3 regions of the Streptomyces sp. NPDC056222 genome follow, and region 1 is predicted to be linked to each of the others. Evidence: riboswitches for the same ligand, from Rfam matches in the RefSeq annotation. Region 1 holds a riboswitch; each other region holds the start of a gene.

Region 1 (5,393 bases):
TCGAGCGGGCTCAGCAGGTGCGGGTACGGGGTGGTCATGGGGGCGCCTCCTCGCGCAGTGTCGTCAGGACTGTTGTAGACGACCCGAGGGAGCTTGTGCAACAAGTTGCATAAGAGGGGGAGGGTGATCTGCGCGACGTTGCACCACCACGGCCCCCTGGCGGGGATCCGCCAGGGGGCCGTCGTGGTGCTTCGAGCGCCTCAGGTGCCAGGTGCGTGAGGCGCCCCAGGCGCGCGGGTGCTTCCCGTGCCCCGGGCACCTGTGGGGACCGGTCGCGGCGACCAGCCGCCTCTGGTGCCTGAATGCCGCAGATGCCTCGTGCGCCTCACGCGCCTCGGGGTGCCGTGACCCAGGTGTCCAGGTCCTCCGCCGTGCGCGGACCCTCCGCGTCCGCGGCGAGCAGGCCGTGCGCGCGCAGCAGCCGCGTCACCGCCATGCCCCAGGGCCGACGCAGGCGCGCCGCGTCGAGGAGCTCGTCGTCGGCGAGCAGCTCCTCGATCGGGCCCGTACGCAGCCCCTCGGGCGAGAGCACAGCGGCCTCGTCCGCCCAGCGCAGCGCCAGATCGACATCGTGCGTGGCCATGACCACCGTCGTACCGGAGTCCCGCAGCCGCCCGAGCACCTCGAGGAGTCGCTCCTGCCCGTGCGGATCGAGCCCGGCCGTCGGCTCGTCCATGATGAGGACCCGCGGCCGCATCGCCACGGCGCCCGCGATCGCCGCCCGCTTCCGCTGCCCGTACGACAACAGATGGGTCGGGCGGTCCTCCAGGGCCACGATGTCCAGCGCCTCCAGCGCCTCGCGGACCCGGAGCCGTACCTCCTCCTCCGGAAGCCCCAGATTCATCGGCCCGAACGACACGTCCTGGCCGACCGAGGCGGCGAAGAGCTGGTCGTCCGGGTCCTGGACCACCAGCTGCACGGTCGTCCGCAGCCGGGTCAGCCCCTTCCGGTCGTACGACACCTCCTCGCCGTCCAGCCGGAGCGCGCCGTTGCTGCTGCGCAGACCGCCGCTCAGCAGCCGCAGCAGCGTCGTCTTGCCGCCGCCGTTGCGGCCGAGGAGAGCCATCGCCCGGCCCTCCGGCACGGCGAAGTCGATGCCGTCGAGGACGACCGGCCCGTCCTCGTAGGCGAACGTGGCCTTCACCAGTTCCACGACAGGAGGTGCAGGGCTCACGGCAGGGACCTTTCCAGTACGAGAGTGAGCGTGACGAGACCGGCCAGGAGGCCGGCCGTCGACGCGAGGAAGCGGGTCGACACCGCCGCTTGGGGCACCAGGACCCGCAAGGTCCCGTCGTACCCCCGCCCGGCGAGCCCCGTCTGCAGGCGCTGCGCCCGGTCGAAGGCGCGCACGAACGCGGTCGCACCGAGCCCCGCGAGCGAGCGCCACGTCGCCGCCCGGGTGGTGAGCCCGAGCCGGGCCGCCTGCGCCTGCCGGATCTTGGATATGGCGTCCAGGAGCAGGAAGCTGATCCGGTACATCACCAGCGCCACGTCCACCACGGGAGCCGGCACTCCGGCCCGTACGAGACGCGGCAGCACGTCCGAGACGGGCGTGGTGAACGCGAACAGCAGCACGCCCAGGGACGCGGCCGAGGTCCGCAGCAGCAACTCGCCCGCGTGCAACGGTCCGTCCGGCGCGAGGGCGACGAGCCCCCGTGCACCGCCGACCTCGAACAGGAGCGGGATCGCGCCCGTCACGCAAAATCCCAGCGGGATCCGGAACGCCCGCCACAGCTGGCGCCCCGGCACCCCGGCAGGACCGAGGAGCACGGCGAGCGTGGCCGCCGCGACGAGCACGGCGCCCGGCCAGGGCGGCAGACAGACCGCGCAGAGCGTCAGACCGAACCCGAGCACCGCTTTCTCGCAGGGGTGACGGCGGCGCCAGCGACTGCTGTGCGCCGCAGCGTCGATCGGCAGCATCGGCGCCTACTCGTCGCCGGACGCCGACCGCAGCGCCTTCGCCTCGGCACGGGCCTCGCCCTGCTTGCGGCCCCTGTGCACGCCGAAGTAGTACGCCAGCACGCCGGCGCCGAGCGCCGCCTGGAGCGAGAACAGCGCCGACTCGATCTCGCCGGACGGCGGCTCGTACAGCGGGCTGAACCACGGCTCGTAGTCGGGAGCGATCTCCGTGATCGCCGTCTCCGCCTCGGCGTCGGCCCCGGTGAACGGCTCCTCCTTGTGGTCGCCGAGCCCGAGCACCAGCGGGAGCACCGCGAGCGCCGCGACGACGAGCAGGAGCAGGGTGTTGATCTTCGCGTTCCGGCTCATCAGGCGCTCGCCTCCGCGTTCTCGTTCTTCTTCCGGGACGGGAGCAGGACGCCGAGGCGGGTCAGGTCCCCCTTGCTGGACTGCGTGAGCAGCCGCATCACGAGCACCGTGAGCAGCCCCTCGCTGACGGCGAGCGGCAACTGGGTCACGGCGAAGATCCCGCCGAACTTGGCCAGCGCGCCGAGCACACCGCTGCCCGGGTCCGGGAAGGCCAGCGCGAGCTGCACGCTGGTGACGCAGTAGGTGGAGATGTCGGCGACGAACGCGCCGAAGAACACGCTCACCATCAGCGGCACGTTGGACCGGCGCAGCAGCCAGTACGTACCGAAGCCGGCCCATGGGCCGACGATGGCCATCGAGAAGACGTTGGCACCGAGCGTCGTGAGCCCGCCGTGGGCGAGCAGCAGTGCCTGGAAGAGCAGCGTGATCGTGCCCAGGACCGCCATCACGGGCGGCCGGAACAGGATCGCGCCGAGCCCCGTACCGGTGGGGTGCGAGCAACTGCCCGTCACCGACGGAATCTTGAGCGCGGACAGGACGAAAGTGAACGCACCGGACGCACCGAGCAGCAGGGTGGACTCGGGGTTGGCCTTGACCTCACGGGTCAGCGCGCGAACACCGTGGACAACGAAGGGAGCGGACGCGACGCCCCAGGCGGCCGCGTGCACAGGGGGCAGATACCCCTCGGCTATATGCATGGTTGGGAGACCCTCTCCAGCACCTCGTGGATGGACAACGCACCTTGGCCGGTCTCCTGGCTGACGGGTCATGCCGCCGCGGCTCCGCCTTCCCAAACCGCCGCGGTCTCCCGCGGTGGTCCAGTGGCTTCCCCGGAGGGATGGAGCCGGACTTCCCGATCACAGTGGCGAGGGCCGCACCGGTACCGCACCGGTTTCCCGTACACCAAGGCGCTGTGACAGTAGTGGGTTGACCAGGTACATCACAACACGGAGGCTCCTCCGGACGGTGTGTGACAGATCTCGCGCGCGCCCCCCTCTCACTCCTTTCGATACGTGTAGGCCTCCGAGGCCGCGGCCACCACGGCATCCAGATCCCCGCCCGCGCTCGCCGTGACGAGGGCGGCGACGGCGCCCTCGACGAACGGGGCGTCCACGAGCCGTGCCCCCTCCGGCAGCTCGTCCTCCTCGGCGAGGAGAGCCTTCACCGTCAGTACGGCGCTGCCGAGATCGACGAGCAGCGCCACACCGGCACCCCGGTCGACCTCCCGCGCCGCCCCGACGATCAGCTGGGAGCTGGTGCCGAGGCCGCCGTCCGGCCGTCCGCCCGCGGGGGCGATCGGCGCGGTCGCTCCGCCGCCCGCGAGACCCTGGGCCAGTGCGGCGACGGCGCCGGCCACCTCCGCGCTGTGCGATACGAGGACGATTCCGACCTGCGCGGTCACTCGGCCGCCGCCTCGACGAGGGCGGCGATCAGCAGCGCGGACGAGGTGGCCCCGGGGTCCTGGTGCCCGATGGAGCGCTCGCCCAGATAGCTCGCCCTGCCCTTGCGCGCCTGGAGGGGTACGGTCGCGAGGGCGCCCCGCTCGGCCGCGTCCCGGGCGGCCGCGAAGGACTTGCCGAGCCCCTCGGTAGCCGGAACGAGGGCGTCCAGCATCGTCTTGTCACCCACCTGCGCCCCGCCGAGCTGGGCGACCGCGGCGACTCCCGCGGTGAGCGCCGCCGCCAGCTCCTGCCGCGTCACCGCCGGGGCCTCGCCGAGACCCTTGCCCGTCCGGCGCAGCAGCGTCCCGTACAGCGGCCCGGACGCGCCGCCGACGGTGGAGATCAACTGCCGCCCGGCAGCGGCGAGTACGGCACCCGGCGTCGTGGGCGGATCCTTCTCCAGCGCATCCGTCACGGCGCCGAACCCCCGCTTCAGATTGGCCCCGTGGTCGGCGTCGCCGATCGCCGAGTCGAGCTCGGTGAGGCGATCGGCCTCGCGTTCGACGGCTGCCGCGGCGATGGTCAGCCAGCGCAGGAAGAACGCGGCGTCGAACTCGTCGACTTCGGACACTCCGCTCACCGGCCCCAGCGCAGGGCGGGCGTCTGCACGGGCGCGTCCCACAGTCGCAGCATCTCTTCGTCGGCCTCGCACAACGTCACCGAACAGCCGGCCATGTCGAGGGAGGTGACGTAGTTCCCGACCAGGGTGCGGGCGACCGGCACCGCACGTTCGGTCAGGACCCGTTGGACCTCGGCGTTGAAGCCGTACAGTTCGAGCAACGGGGTGGCGCCCATGCCGTTCACCAGGGCGAGGACCGGTCCGGACGGCCGCAGATCGTCCAGTACGGCATCGACGGCGAAGTCCGCGATCTCCCGCGAGGTCATCATCGACCGCCGCTCACGCCCGGGCTCGCCATGGATCCCGATGCCCAACTCCAGCTCACCGGCGGGCAGATCAAAGGTGGGACTGCCCTTGGCGGGCGTGGTGCAGGCGCTCAGCGCGACACCGAAACTCCGCGACCGCTCGTTCACCCGCCGCGCGATCGCCTCCACCCGCTCCAGCGGCGCGCCCTCCTCGGCCGCGGCCCCGGCGATCTTCTCCACGAACAACGTGGCCCCGGTCCCGCGCCGCCCGGCCGTGTACAGACTGTCCGTCACCGCCACGTCGTCGTTGACGAGCACCTTGGCGATCTGGATCCCCTCGTCCTCGGCGAGCTCGGCCGCCATCTCGAAGTTGAGGACGTCCCCGGTGTAGTTCTTGACGACGAACAGGACCCCGGCCCCGCTGTCGACCGCGGCGGCGGCCCGCACCATCTGATCGGGCACGGGCGACGTGAAGATCTCCCCGGGGCAAGCGGCCGCCAACATCCCGGGCCCCACGAACCCCCCGTGCAACGGCTCATGCCCGGACCCACCTCCGGACACGAGCCCCACCTTGCCGTCCACGGGCGCGTCCCGCCGCAGCACGACGCGATGCTCGACATCGACGGTGAGCTCGGGATGCGCGGCGGCCATCCCCCGCAGCGCATCGGCGACCACGGTCTCGGGAACGTTGATCAGCATCTTCACGGACATCTCCTGGCAGCGCTGGCAGGTGTGGTGCGACCTCCAGCAGTATCTGCGCTCCCCGCCCCCGATCACAGACCCCGCAGGGCCGGTGCGTCGCGGCCGCCTTCCAGGGCC
Region 2 (5,393 bases), on a different contig from region 1:
CTCCCGGGACTCGGGGGTGACGGCGTCGATACGGGAGGGCAGGACGGCGACCGAGAAGTACGGCACGGTCTCCGGGTCCACCTCGGCGAGGATCTCCGTCCGCTCGCCCGCCATGAACGCCCGCTCCACGTACCGCGCGTCGTCGAGGCGGCCCGCGCGCTCCAGGGCGCGGCGCACGGTGGGGAAGGTGCGGCCGAGCTTCATCACGACCGCCGAGTCGGTGCCCGCGAGGCGGGCCGTCAGCTCGTCCTCCGGCAGTGTGCCGGGGATGATCGTCAGGACCTCCTCCGCCTCGCACAGCGGCTCGCCGAGCCGGGCCGCGGCGGCGGACACGGAGGTGACGCCGGGGATGACGGTGGTGTCGTAGCGGTCCGCGAGCCGCTTGTGCATGTGCTGGTACGAGCCGTAGAAGAGCGGGTCGCCCTCGGCGAGGACGGCGACGGTGCGGCCGGCGTCGAGGTGGGCGGCGAGGCGGGCCGCGGCCTCCTCGTAGAAGTCGTCGAGCGCGCCGCGGTAGCCGCCGGGGTGGTCGGTGGTCTCCACCGTGAGCGGGTACATCAGCCGCTCCTCGATGTGGTCCTCGCGGAGGTGCTCGGCGGCGATGGAGCGCGCGATGGAGCGGCCGTGGCGGGCCGAGTGGTAGGCGACGACGTCGGCGGACGCGATGGCCTTCACGGCGGCGACCGTCATCAGGTTGGGGTCGCCGGGGCCGAGGCCGACTCCGTACAGCTTGCCGGGGGCGTTGGCGCTCATGCCTGGATCTCCGCTTCCGTCGCGATGGCGTTGATCGCGGCGGCGGTCATCGCGCTGCCGCCGCGCCGGCCCCGTACGACGAGGTAGTCGAGGCCCAGGGTCTGGGCGGCGAGGGCGTCCTTGGACTCGGCGGCGCCGATGAAGCCGACCGGTATGCCGAGGACGGCGGCCGGGCGGGGCGCACCCTTCGCGATCATCTCCAGGAGGTGGAAGAGGGCGGTGGGCGCGTTGCCGATGGCGACGACGGAGCCTTCGAGGCGGTCGCGCCAGAGTTCGAGGGCGGCGGCGCTGCGGGTGGTGCCGAGCTCGGCGGCGAGGGCGGGCACGGAGGGGTCGGAGAGGGTGCAGACCACGTCGTTGTCGGCGGGCAGGCGCTTGCGGGTCACGCCGCTGGCGACCATCTGCGCGTCGCACAGGATCGGTGCGCCGGCGCGCAGGGCGGCGCGGGCGCGGGAGACGACCTGCGGCGAGTAGGCGAGGTCGCGGACGAGGTCGGTCATGCCGCAGGCGTGGATCATGCGGACCGCGACCGTGGCGACGTCGGCGGGCAGATCGGCGAGGTCCGCCTCGGCGCGGATCGTGGCAAAGGACTGGCGGTAGATCTCCGCGCCGTCCTTCTCGTAGGCGAACATCGTGTCGTTCTCGCTCATCTCGTTGTGCGGGCCGTTGCGACTGCTTCGGTCAGGGAGGTACGGGGGGTGGGGCGGCCGTCCACGAGGTAGGTGCCCTCGGCGGTGGCGAGGACGTCGACCCAGCTGCCGGGGGCGCCTTGGGGGTGGCCGCACCGGCGCTCGCACCCCGAGAAGTGGACGGGGAGGCCGGGAGTGCCGGGTACGGCGTCCGCGCGGACGCCGGCGAGGGACTTGGCGCAGCCGGGCCGCCCGGTGCAGGCGCCGACGCCGACCCAGGGGGAGCGGGGGTCGGTGACCAGCCCGGCCGCCTCCAGCTCGGGCAGCCGCGTTCGGGTGGCCCCGACGACGACGGCCCCGCGCCAGGGCGTGAGCCGTACCTCGTCGGCGGGCAGCAGCGCCCGCAGCTGGGTGGCCGTCAGCCGTCCGAGCGGCGCGAGCACGTGCAGCGCGTTCCCGCCGAGGGGCCCGGGCGCGGGCGGCGCGCCGTGCGGCAGCGGCGGTGCGGGGACGACGGGCCGGGCGTCGACCCCGGCCCGTGCGAGCGCGGCGGCGAGGTCGAGGAGGCCGGTCCCGGCGTCCGGCGCGTCGGCCGTTCCGGCGCCGGGAGTCGCGGTGCCCGGCAGTGCCGTCAGGCCGGCGGTGTCGATGGCCTCCGTGTTCGGTGCGCCTGCGTTCGGCAGCTCCTTCACACGCCATGCGCCGTTCCCGGCGGCCTGTGCGGCCCGCAGGAACGCGTCGGCCGCGGCGAGCGCCGCTCGCGGCGCGTCGGCGCCCGCGACGCGGAACGCCTGCCCGCCGACGTACAGCAGGGCGTCGGCCGCGCGCGGGGCGGGGCCGACGCAGCCGCCGGCCGAGGCTTCGCTCTCATTGGGGGACAGACTCCCGCCCACCGAGGCTCCGGTCTCGCCGTGCGACGGGCTCCCGGCCGCCGAGGCTCCGGTCCCGCCGGGGTGCGGACTCCCGCCCGTCGAGGCTTTGCTCCCGCCGGGCGACGTGCTCTCGCCCGTCCCCCCGTCGCCGGCCGCCCACGGTCCTCCTGCGATCAAGGTCACATCTCCGCCCAGCCCCGCCACGTCTCCGCGGCCGTCGTCCAGGACGAAGAGGAAGCGGCCCGAGAGGGCCGCCGTCCAGGGGGTCGCGCAGAGCAGGGTGTCCAGTTCGCGGGCCCACAACTGCGCGTCCGCGTGGCCGAGTCCGTCCAGTCCCGCGGTCGGGGAGGCGACGATGTTGCGGACGCGTTCGTGGGTGGCCGAGGGCAGCAGGCCCGCCTCCGTCAGCCGCTCCGCCAGATCGATGCCACAGCCCTCGCCGAGGCCGCGCAGCTCCACGTTCCCCCGGGACGTGACCGTGACCCGGCCGTCGCCGAGCGACTCCGCCGCCGACGCCAGGACCTGGACCTGACGAGACGTCAACAAGCCTGCGGGCAGGCGCAGTCGGGCCAGACCGCCGTCATCGGCGGGGTGCAGGCGCAGCGCGCCGGGGCAGGCATCGCCACGGTCCCGTATGAGAGGTTCGCCCCGGTTGGGCGTTGTGGGTGGGGTGGGCGGCATGGCGGCGAGCATACCCACGTGGATCGGGACGACCCCTGGGGACGACCCCTGCCCGCCGTGAGCACGATCTACTATGCAGACGGCATGGGGTCCCAGGACCCCGGGGAGGAAGCCCGGTGAGAATCCGGCGCGGTCCCGCCACTGTGAGCCAGGTCGCACCAGCGGCCCGGTGAGTCAGGAACTCCCGCCGTCCATACGACCACCCGGGGCGCGGACAACCCCGAGGAAGGCCTGCGCACGCATGCGAATTCTGTTGCTGTCGCACTCCGACACCGACCTGCTCAGCGCCCGCGCGGCCGGCGGCCCCGTCGAGTACCGGTTCGCCAATCCCTCCCGCCTCGCCCTGGACGACCTGCCCGGGCTCCTGGACGACGTCGACCTCGTTCTCGTGCGGCTCCTCGGCGGGCTGCGGGCATGGGAGGACGGCCTCGACGCGCTGCGCGCCGCCGGAAGGCCGCTGGTCGTGCTCTCCGGCGAACAGGCCCCCGACGCCCAGCTCATGGCGACCTCCACCGTCCCGGTGGGTGTCGCCACCGAGGCCCACGCCTACCTCGCGCACGGCGGCCCGGCCAACCTGGAGCAGCTGGCCCGCTTCCTCTCCGACACCGTGCTGCTCACCGGCCACGGCTTCGACGCCCCGGCCGCCGCGCCGACCTGGGGCCCGCTGGAGCGCACGCCCCGGACGACCGACGGCCCGACGGTCGCCGTGCTCTACTACCGCGCCCACCACATGAGCGGGAACACCGCCTTCATCGACACCCTCTGCGAGGCCGTCGAGGACGCCGGCGCCCAGGCCCTGCCGCTGTACGTCGCGTCCCTGCGCGCCCCGGAGCCGGAGCTGCTCGACCGTCTGCGCGGCGCCGACGCGATCATCACCACCGTCCTCGCGGCCGGCGGCACCAAGCCCGCCGAGGCGCAGGCCGGCGGCGACGAGGAGGCCTGGGACGCGGGCGCGCTCGCCGCCCTCGACGTACCGATCCTCCAGGCGCTCTGCCTCACCGGCTCGCGCTCGGCCTGGGAGGAGAACGACGAGGGTCTCTCCCCGCTGGACGCCGCGAGCCAGGTCGCCGTCCCCGAGTTCGACGGCCGGCTCATCACCGTCCCGTTCTCCTTCAAGGAGATCGACGAGGACGGGCTGCCCGCGTACGTCGCCGACACCGAGCGCGCGGCCCGCGTCGCCGGGATCGCGGTCCGTCACGCCCGTCTGCGCCATATCCCGAACGCCGAGAAGAAGCTCGCGCTCGTCCTCTCCGCGTACCCGACCAAGCACTCCCGGATCGGCAACGCGGTCGGCCTCGACACCCCCGCCTCCGCCGTCGCGCTGCTGCGGCGCCTGCGGGAGGAGGGCTACGACTTCGGTCCGGTCGAGGAGATCCCCGGCCTGGTCTCCGGCGACGGCGACGAGCTGATCTACGCCCTGATCGAGGCCGGCGGCCACGACCAGGACTGGCTCACCGAGGAGCAGCTGGCGAAGAACCCCGTTCGCATCCCGGCGGCCGACTACAAGCGCTGGTACGCGCAGCTCCCGGCCGAGCTGCGCGAGGCGGTCGAGGAGCACTGGGGCCCGGCGCCCGGCGAGATGTTCCTGGACCGGTCCCGCAACCCCGAGGGCGACATCGTCCTCGCCGCCCTGCGGCGCGGGAACCTGCTGATCCTCATCCAGCCGCCGCGCGGCTTCGGCGAGAACCCGATCGCGATCTATCACGACCCCGATCTCCCGCCGTCCCACCACTACCTGGCCGCCTACCGCTGGATCGCGGCGCGCGCCGAGGACGGCGGCTTCGGGGCGGACGCGATGGTCCACCTCGGCAAGCACGGCAACCTGGAGTGGCTGCCCGGCAAGAACGCCGGCCTGTCGGCCGCCTGCGGCCCGGACGCGGCGCTCGGCGACATCCCTCTGATCTACCCGTTCCTGGTCAACGACCCGGGCGAGGGCACGCAGGCCAAGCGTCGCGTGCACGCGACGCTCGTCGACCACCTGGTGCCGCCGATGGCGCGCGCCGACTCGTACGGCGACATCGCGCGCCTGGAGCAGCTGCTCGACGAGTACGCGCAGATCTCCTCCATGGACCCGTCGAAGCTGCCCGCGATCCGCGCGCAGATCTGGACGCTGATCCAGGCGGCGAAGCTCGACCACGACCTGGGGCTCGAGGACCGTCCGGAGGACGACGGCTTCGACGACTTCCTGCTGCATGTCGACGGCTGGCTGTGCGAGGTCAAGGACGCGCAGATCAGGGACGGTCTGCATGTGCTCGGCGGGGCGCCGGTGGGCGAGGCGCGGGTGAACCTCGTGCTGTCGATCCTGCGCGCCCGGCAGATCTGGGGCGGTACGCAGGCCCTGCCGGGTCTGCGTGAGGCCCTGGGGCTGGACGAGTCGGCCGCGACCCGGACGACCGCCGACGAGGCGGAGGCGACTGCGCGCGAGCTGGTCGAGGCGATGGAGGCGGCGGACTGGTCC
Region 3 (5,393 bases), on a different contig from region 1:
CTTGGAGACCTCGGTGAAGTGGTACGGGCCGGCCTTGCGACGGTGTGTCGGGGAGCTCCCGTCGAGACCGCTGATGGCGGCGTGCGAGGCGATGACGGTCTCCAGGAGCCGCAGGAGGGCGTCGTGGTCCTCGTTCCGGTGGAGGAGGGCGCCCTCCCGTGTGAGGGTGAGGATCGTGTGCGGCGCCGTCAGCTCCACGTAGGGGACGTCGGTGAGCGTGTCCAACCGGGCCTGGTAGTCGGCCTCGGTGGTGCGGCCCAGTGCGTACGTGGGCATGGGCACGGCCCCGGAGCGGAACCTGACCCCCGCCCGCTCGCCGTCACCGGCCAGCGTCAGGTAGACGGGACCGCCGTGGGGATCGACGACGGTGTTGGCGCCGGGTTCGAGCGCGTGGGCTCGCGGCTCGGTGAGCGTGCCGTAGTAGTCCCACAGGCCGATCCACAGGGTCGGCACGAGACCGTCGTACGGCAGGACGTTGAGCGTGACCTCGGCACCGGGCGGCGCGTACAGGCCGGTCGCGTGGAGCTCGCTGCCGCGCAGCGCCTGGGCGAGCCGGAGCCGCTCGCTCTCGGCGGCGGGGCGTGCGGTCACCGTGATCGTGCACGTATGGCCGGTGGCGGTGGCGGCCGCGGTGGCCGCGTGCGCCGGGGCGGCGCCCAGCAGGCCGGCGGTGCCGGCACCGGCCAGACCCGCGAGGACGGAACGACGGTTGAGCGCAGGGAGGTGGGGCATCCGGTCTCCTCGGAGAGGGCAAGGGCCTGGCCTCTGACTGCCCGACAGGATGTAAGCGGTTGCTATGCCGAGGCAAGAGAAGACGCAATGTTTCTACGGGTTTCTATGAACCCGAAGGGAACCAGCGGAGACAAGCGACGGTAAACGTTCTCTCCCACACCTCTGCCCTGGGTTGTCCCCCGCGCTCATCCCTGCTTCACACGGTGCGGGCCCGCCGGGTGCGTGTCGCCTTCGGCGGGGCCACCGAGTCGCGCACCACGATGTGCGTGCCCAGCCGGTGCACGCCCGTCGTGGGTGCCCGCCAGGCGTCGTCACCGTCGTCGCCGTCGTCCCCGGGGGTCGCGAGCCGCACGGCCTGCCGGCCCATCTCCTCCAGCGGGATGTGCACGGTGGTCAGCCGCGGACGCATCTCTTGCGCCACGGGCACATCGTCGTAGCCGACGAGGGAGACGTCCTCCGGGATCCGGGCGCCCGCCTCCTCCAGGGCCTGCGCCGCACCGGCCGCCACGATGTCGTTGGCGGCGAAGATCGCGGTGAAGTCGAGCCCCTCGGCGAGGAGTTCGGTCGTCCGGCGATAGCCGAAGCCTCTGCTGAACGCACCGGTGTGCACCAGACCGTCATCGGGCGTGACGCCGCGCAGTTCGAGGGCTCGGCGGTATCCGGCGAGGCGGTCCAGCGTGGTCGAGACGGCGGGCGGGCCGCCCAGGTAGAGGATCCGCCGATGCCCTTGCGTCAGCAGATGGTCGGTGATGGCGAACGCACCGCCCTCGTTGTCGTACTCCACCGCCGCCGCGGGGACCCGTCCCCCCAGCGAGGGCCGGCCGCAGAGCACCAGGGAGGAGCCCCCGGCGTGGAGTTCCTCGGCGCGGCGGGTGAGTTCCGCGGTGTAGGCGCGGTCCACGACACTCCCTCCGACCAGCACGACCACGTCGGCACGCTGCTCGTGCAGGAGGTCGACGAAGGCCAGTTCGCGCTTCGCGTCGCCCTGCGTGCAGCAGACCAGGCAGAGCCGGCCCGTGCGCGCCGCCTCGCGCTCCACGCCGCGCGCGATGTACGCGAAGAAGGGGTCGACGATCTCGCTGACGATGATCCCCACGGTGCGGTTCGAGGTGCCGGCCAGGGCGCGGGCGTGCGCGTTCACCACATAGCCGAGCTCCCGCATCGCGCCCTCGACCCGGTCGCGGGTCGCCTGTGCCACCGGATAGTTGCGGTTCAGCACCCGTGAGACGGTCGCCGTCGACACTCCGGCGAGCGCGGCCACCTCCCGGATGGTCGCGCGCCGCGAATCCCCCGCCGCCACCTGCCGAGCACTCCCGTTCATCGGTGCCGCCTCCTCACGTGCGGCTGGAGCCTATACGAACTCCGTCGCCGCTGTTCACGGCACGCGGACGCGCCAGGAGCCCACCGGTCACGAACAACGGTGCGCGGCCCGGGACTTCGGTGGTCCCGCCGTCTCCGGCACAGGCGGGGAGCCGTCGCGGGGGCGGCACCGGAGACTCCGTTCCCCAGGGGTGGCGGCGCGCCGCCACGCAGCCCTCACAGCGGGTGTGTCTCATTTCACCGTCCGGAACATGAGTCACTCGCACCCTTCCACGCCCACGGGGCTACGCTGCCCGTGCAGCTGGTTCGCCCCGTCAGCCAGGCGGGACGCGTCGTAAGAGGGAACCCGGTGGGAATCCGGGACTGCCCCGCAGCGGTGAGCGAGAACGACCGCCGTCATACGCACTGGGCCCGCGAGGGTCTGGGAAGCGACGGTTAGTAGGTGTCTCGTACGACTTCCGTACGACGAGACGTGCTCGCGAGTCCGAAGACCTGCCCGTTGCCCGTACGCGACCGTTCGCGTGCGGTGATCCCGGTGACCTCGTGGGCGGGTCGGCGTGCACAGCAGGACGGATCGGCCGCGCGTACCTCGATGTACGCCCCTGCGGTGGTCCTTCCGGTTCGTCACCCTTCGCTCGCGACTCCTCGGGTCTGTCTCATGACACGCAAGCTCGCGAAGGAGAGTTACGTGACAACCGAGTCCGCGGCCGCGGCAGCACGGGCCACCGTGTACGGATACCCCCGCCAGGGTCGGAACCGGGAGCTGAAGAAGGCCGTCGAGGGGTACTGGAAGGGCCGGGTCGGCGCCGAAGCCCTCCGGGAGACCGCCCGGGAGCTGCGCGAGACCAACTGGCGGCAGCTCGCCGACTCCGGCATCCACGAGGTGCCGACCGGCGACTTCTCCCTCTACGACCATGTGCTCGACACCAGTGTCATGGTCGGCGCCGTCCCCGCCCGCCACCGCGCCGCCGTCGAGTCCGACCCGCTCGACGGGTACTTCGCGATGGCCCGCGGCACCGAGGACGTGGCGCCGCTGGAGATGACCAAGTGGTTCGACACCAACTACCACTACCTTGTCCCCGAGCTGGGTCCCGACAGTGCCTTCGGCGCCGACAGCACCAAGCAGGTCGCCGAGCTGAAGGAGGCCCTCGCGCTCGGCCACTCGGCCCGTCCCGTCCTGGTGGGGCCGGTCACGTACCTCCTGCTGGCCAAGCCGGCGCCGGGTGTCGCGGAGGACTTCGAGCCGCTCACCCTGCTCGACCGGTTGCTGCCGGTGTACGCCGAGGTGCTCGCCGACCTGCTCGCGGCGGGCGCCGAGTGGGTGCAGCTCGACGAGCCCGCCCTCGTCCAGGACCGCACTCCCGCCGAGCTGAACGCCGCCGCCCGCGCCTACCGTGAACTCGGCGGCCCTGCCGACCGGCCGAAGCTGCTGATCGCCTCCTACTTCGACCGGCTGGGCGAGGCACTTCCCGTGCTGGCGAAGGCCCCCGTGGAGGGACTCGCGCTCGACTTCACCGATGCCGCCGCCGGCAATCTGGCGGATCTCGCGGCGGTGGGCGGCCTGCCGGGCAAGCGGCTGGTCGCCGGTGTCGTCAACGGCCGCAACATCTGGATCAACGACCACCAGAAGTCCCTGACCGCCCTCGGCACCCTGCTCGGCCTCGCCGATCAGGTCGACGTCGCGGCGTCCTGCTCGCTGCTGCACGTCCCGCTGGACGCCGCGGTGGAGCGGGACATCGACCCGCAGATCCGCCGCTGGCTCGCCTTCGCGCGCCAGAAGACCGCGGAGATCGCCACGCTCGCGCGCGGCCTGTCCCAGGGCACCGGTGCGATCGCCGCCGAACTCGCCGCCAACCGTGCCGATCTGGCCTCGCGGGCGAGCTCGGCGATCACCAACGACCCCGCCGTACGGACCCGCACGGCCGCCGTCACCGAAAGCGACACCCGCCGTGCCCAGCCCTACACCGAGCGCGCGGCCGCCCAGCGGGCCCACCTGAACCTGCCGTTGCTGCCCACGACGACCATCGGCTCCTTCCCGCAGACCGCCGAGCTGCGCAGCGCCCGCGCCGATCTGCGCGCCGGATGGCTCGACACGACGGCATACGAGGAGCGGATCAAGGCCGAGATCCGCGAGGTGATCGCCTTCCAGGAGAAGACCGGCCTCGACGTCCTCGTGCACGGCGAGCCCGAACGCAACGACATGGTCCAGTACTTCGCCGAGCGGCTGACCGGCTACCTCGCCACCCAGCACGGCTGGGTCCAGTCGTACGGCACCCGGTACGTCCGGCCGCCGGTCCTGGCCGGCGACATCTCCCGCCCCGCGCCGATGACGGTGCGCTGGACGACGTACGCACAGCGGCAGACGTCCCGCCCCGTCAAGGGAATGCTGACCGGCCCGGTCACGATGCTGGCCTGGTCCTTCGTCCGTGACGACCAGCCGCTCGGCGACACCGCCCGCCAGGTCGCGCTCGCCCTGCGCGACGAGGTCGCCGATCTGGAGGCGGCGGGCACGTCGGTGATCCAGGTCGACGAGCCGGCCCTGCGCGAGACACTGCCGCTGCGCGCCGACGCCCACGCCCCGTACCTCGCCTGGGCCACCGAGGCCTTCCGCCTCACCACGGCCGGCGTCCGTCCGGACACCCAGATCCACACCCACATGTGCTACGCCGAGTTCGGCGACATCCTCCGGGCCATCGACGACCTCGACGCGGACGTCATCAGCCTGGAGGCCGCCCGTTCCCACATGCAGGTCGCGGACGAGCTCGCGGGGGCCGGATACCCCCGGGAGGTCGGCCCCGGCGTGTACGACATCCACTCACCGCGCGTCCCGGAGGAGGCGGAGGCCGTCTCGCTCATCGAGCGCGCCCTGCTCTCCGTCCCCGCCGACCGGCTCTGGATCAATCCCGACTGCGGCCTGAAGACGCGCGGCTGGCGAGAGGTCCGGCCCGCACTGGAACACATGGCCGCGGCGGCCCGCCAGGTCCGTGGTCGTCTGCCCCGCACCGAGGGCTGAGCACATGAACACCTGTACCACCGTCGGCGATCGGGCCCACAAAGCACCGGCCGACTCCCAGGTGACCCTCGCCCACATCATGAGCGAGCACGAGACCAACCTGTACGGGACCATCCACGGCGGCGTCGTCATGAAACTCATCGACGACGCAGCCGCGGCGGCGGCGGGCCGCCACGCGGACGGCCCCGCCGTGACGGTCTCCGTCGACCGGATGACGTTCCTCTCCCCCGCTCGCGCCGGTGACCTGCTCACCGTCCACGCCGAGCTGTGCCACGCGGGCCGGACCTCGATGGCCGTCGCCGTCGGCGTCACCGCGGAACGCTGGAAC

Evidence for each region. A riboswitch is a leader RNA that binds a small molecule or an ion and turns the genes downstream of it on or off. The one in region 1 is predicted to bind cobalamin.
Region 2: another riboswitch for cobalamin. It lies ahead of cobN (cobaltochelatase subunit CobN); the one in region 1 lies ahead of ACFC0D_RS07190 (energy-coupling factor ABC transporter permease).
Region 3: another riboswitch for cobalamin. It lies ahead of metE (5-methyltetrahydropteroyltriglutamate--homocysteine S-methyltransferase); the one in region 1 lies ahead of ACFC0D_RS07190 (energy-coupling factor ABC transporter permease).

The regions. Positions count from the first base shown of each region.
Region 1 covers NZ_JBHJTL010000009.1:112,197-117,589, forward strand. Annotated here, with positions in the region: gene ACFC0D_RS07170 (FAD-dependent oxidoreductase) at 1-38, opposite strand, end outside; gene ACFC0D_RS07175 (ATP-binding cassette domain-containing protein) at 326-1,174, opposite strand; gene cbiQ (cobalt ECF transporter T component CbiQ) at 1,171-1,920, opposite strand; gene ACFC0D_RS07185 (energy-coupling factor ABC transporter substrate-binding protein) at 1,927-2,268, opposite strand; gene ACFC0D_RS07190 (energy-coupling factor ABC transporter permease) at 2,268-2,966, opposite strand; cobalamin riboswitch at 2,995-3,219, opposite strand; gene ACFC0D_RS07195 (PTS-dependent dihydroxyacetone kinase phosphotransferase subunit DhaM) at 3,266-3,670, opposite strand; gene dhaL (dihydroxyacetone kinase subunit DhaL) at 3,667-4,290, opposite strand; gene dhaK (dihydroxyacetone kinase subunit DhaK) at 4,287-5,279, opposite strand.
Region 2 covers NZ_JBHJTL010000049.1:21,653-27,045, reverse strand. Annotated here, with positions in the region: gene ACFC0D_RS22635 (precorrin-2 C(20)-methyltransferase) at 1-753, opposite strand, end outside; gene ACFC0D_RS22630 (precorrin-8X methylmutase) at 750-1,403, opposite strand; gene ACFC0D_RS22625 (cobalamin biosynthesis protein CobG) at 1,400-2,935, opposite strand; cobalamin riboswitch at 2,999-3,142, shown strand; gene cobN (cobaltochelatase subunit CobN) at 3,177-5,393, shown strand, end outside.
Region 3 covers NZ_JBHJTL010000046.1:4,815-10,207, reverse strand. Annotated here, with positions in the region: gene ACFC0D_RS21705 (M60 family metallopeptidase) at 1-732, opposite strand, end outside; gene ACFC0D_RS21700 (LacI family DNA-binding transcriptional regulator) at 929-2,053, opposite strand; cobalamin riboswitch at 2,338-2,567, shown strand; gene metE (5-methyltetrahydropteroyltriglutamate--homocysteine S-methyltransferase) at 2,741-5,065, shown strand; gene ACFC0D_RS21690 (acyl-CoA thioesterase) at 5,070-5,393, shown strand, end outside.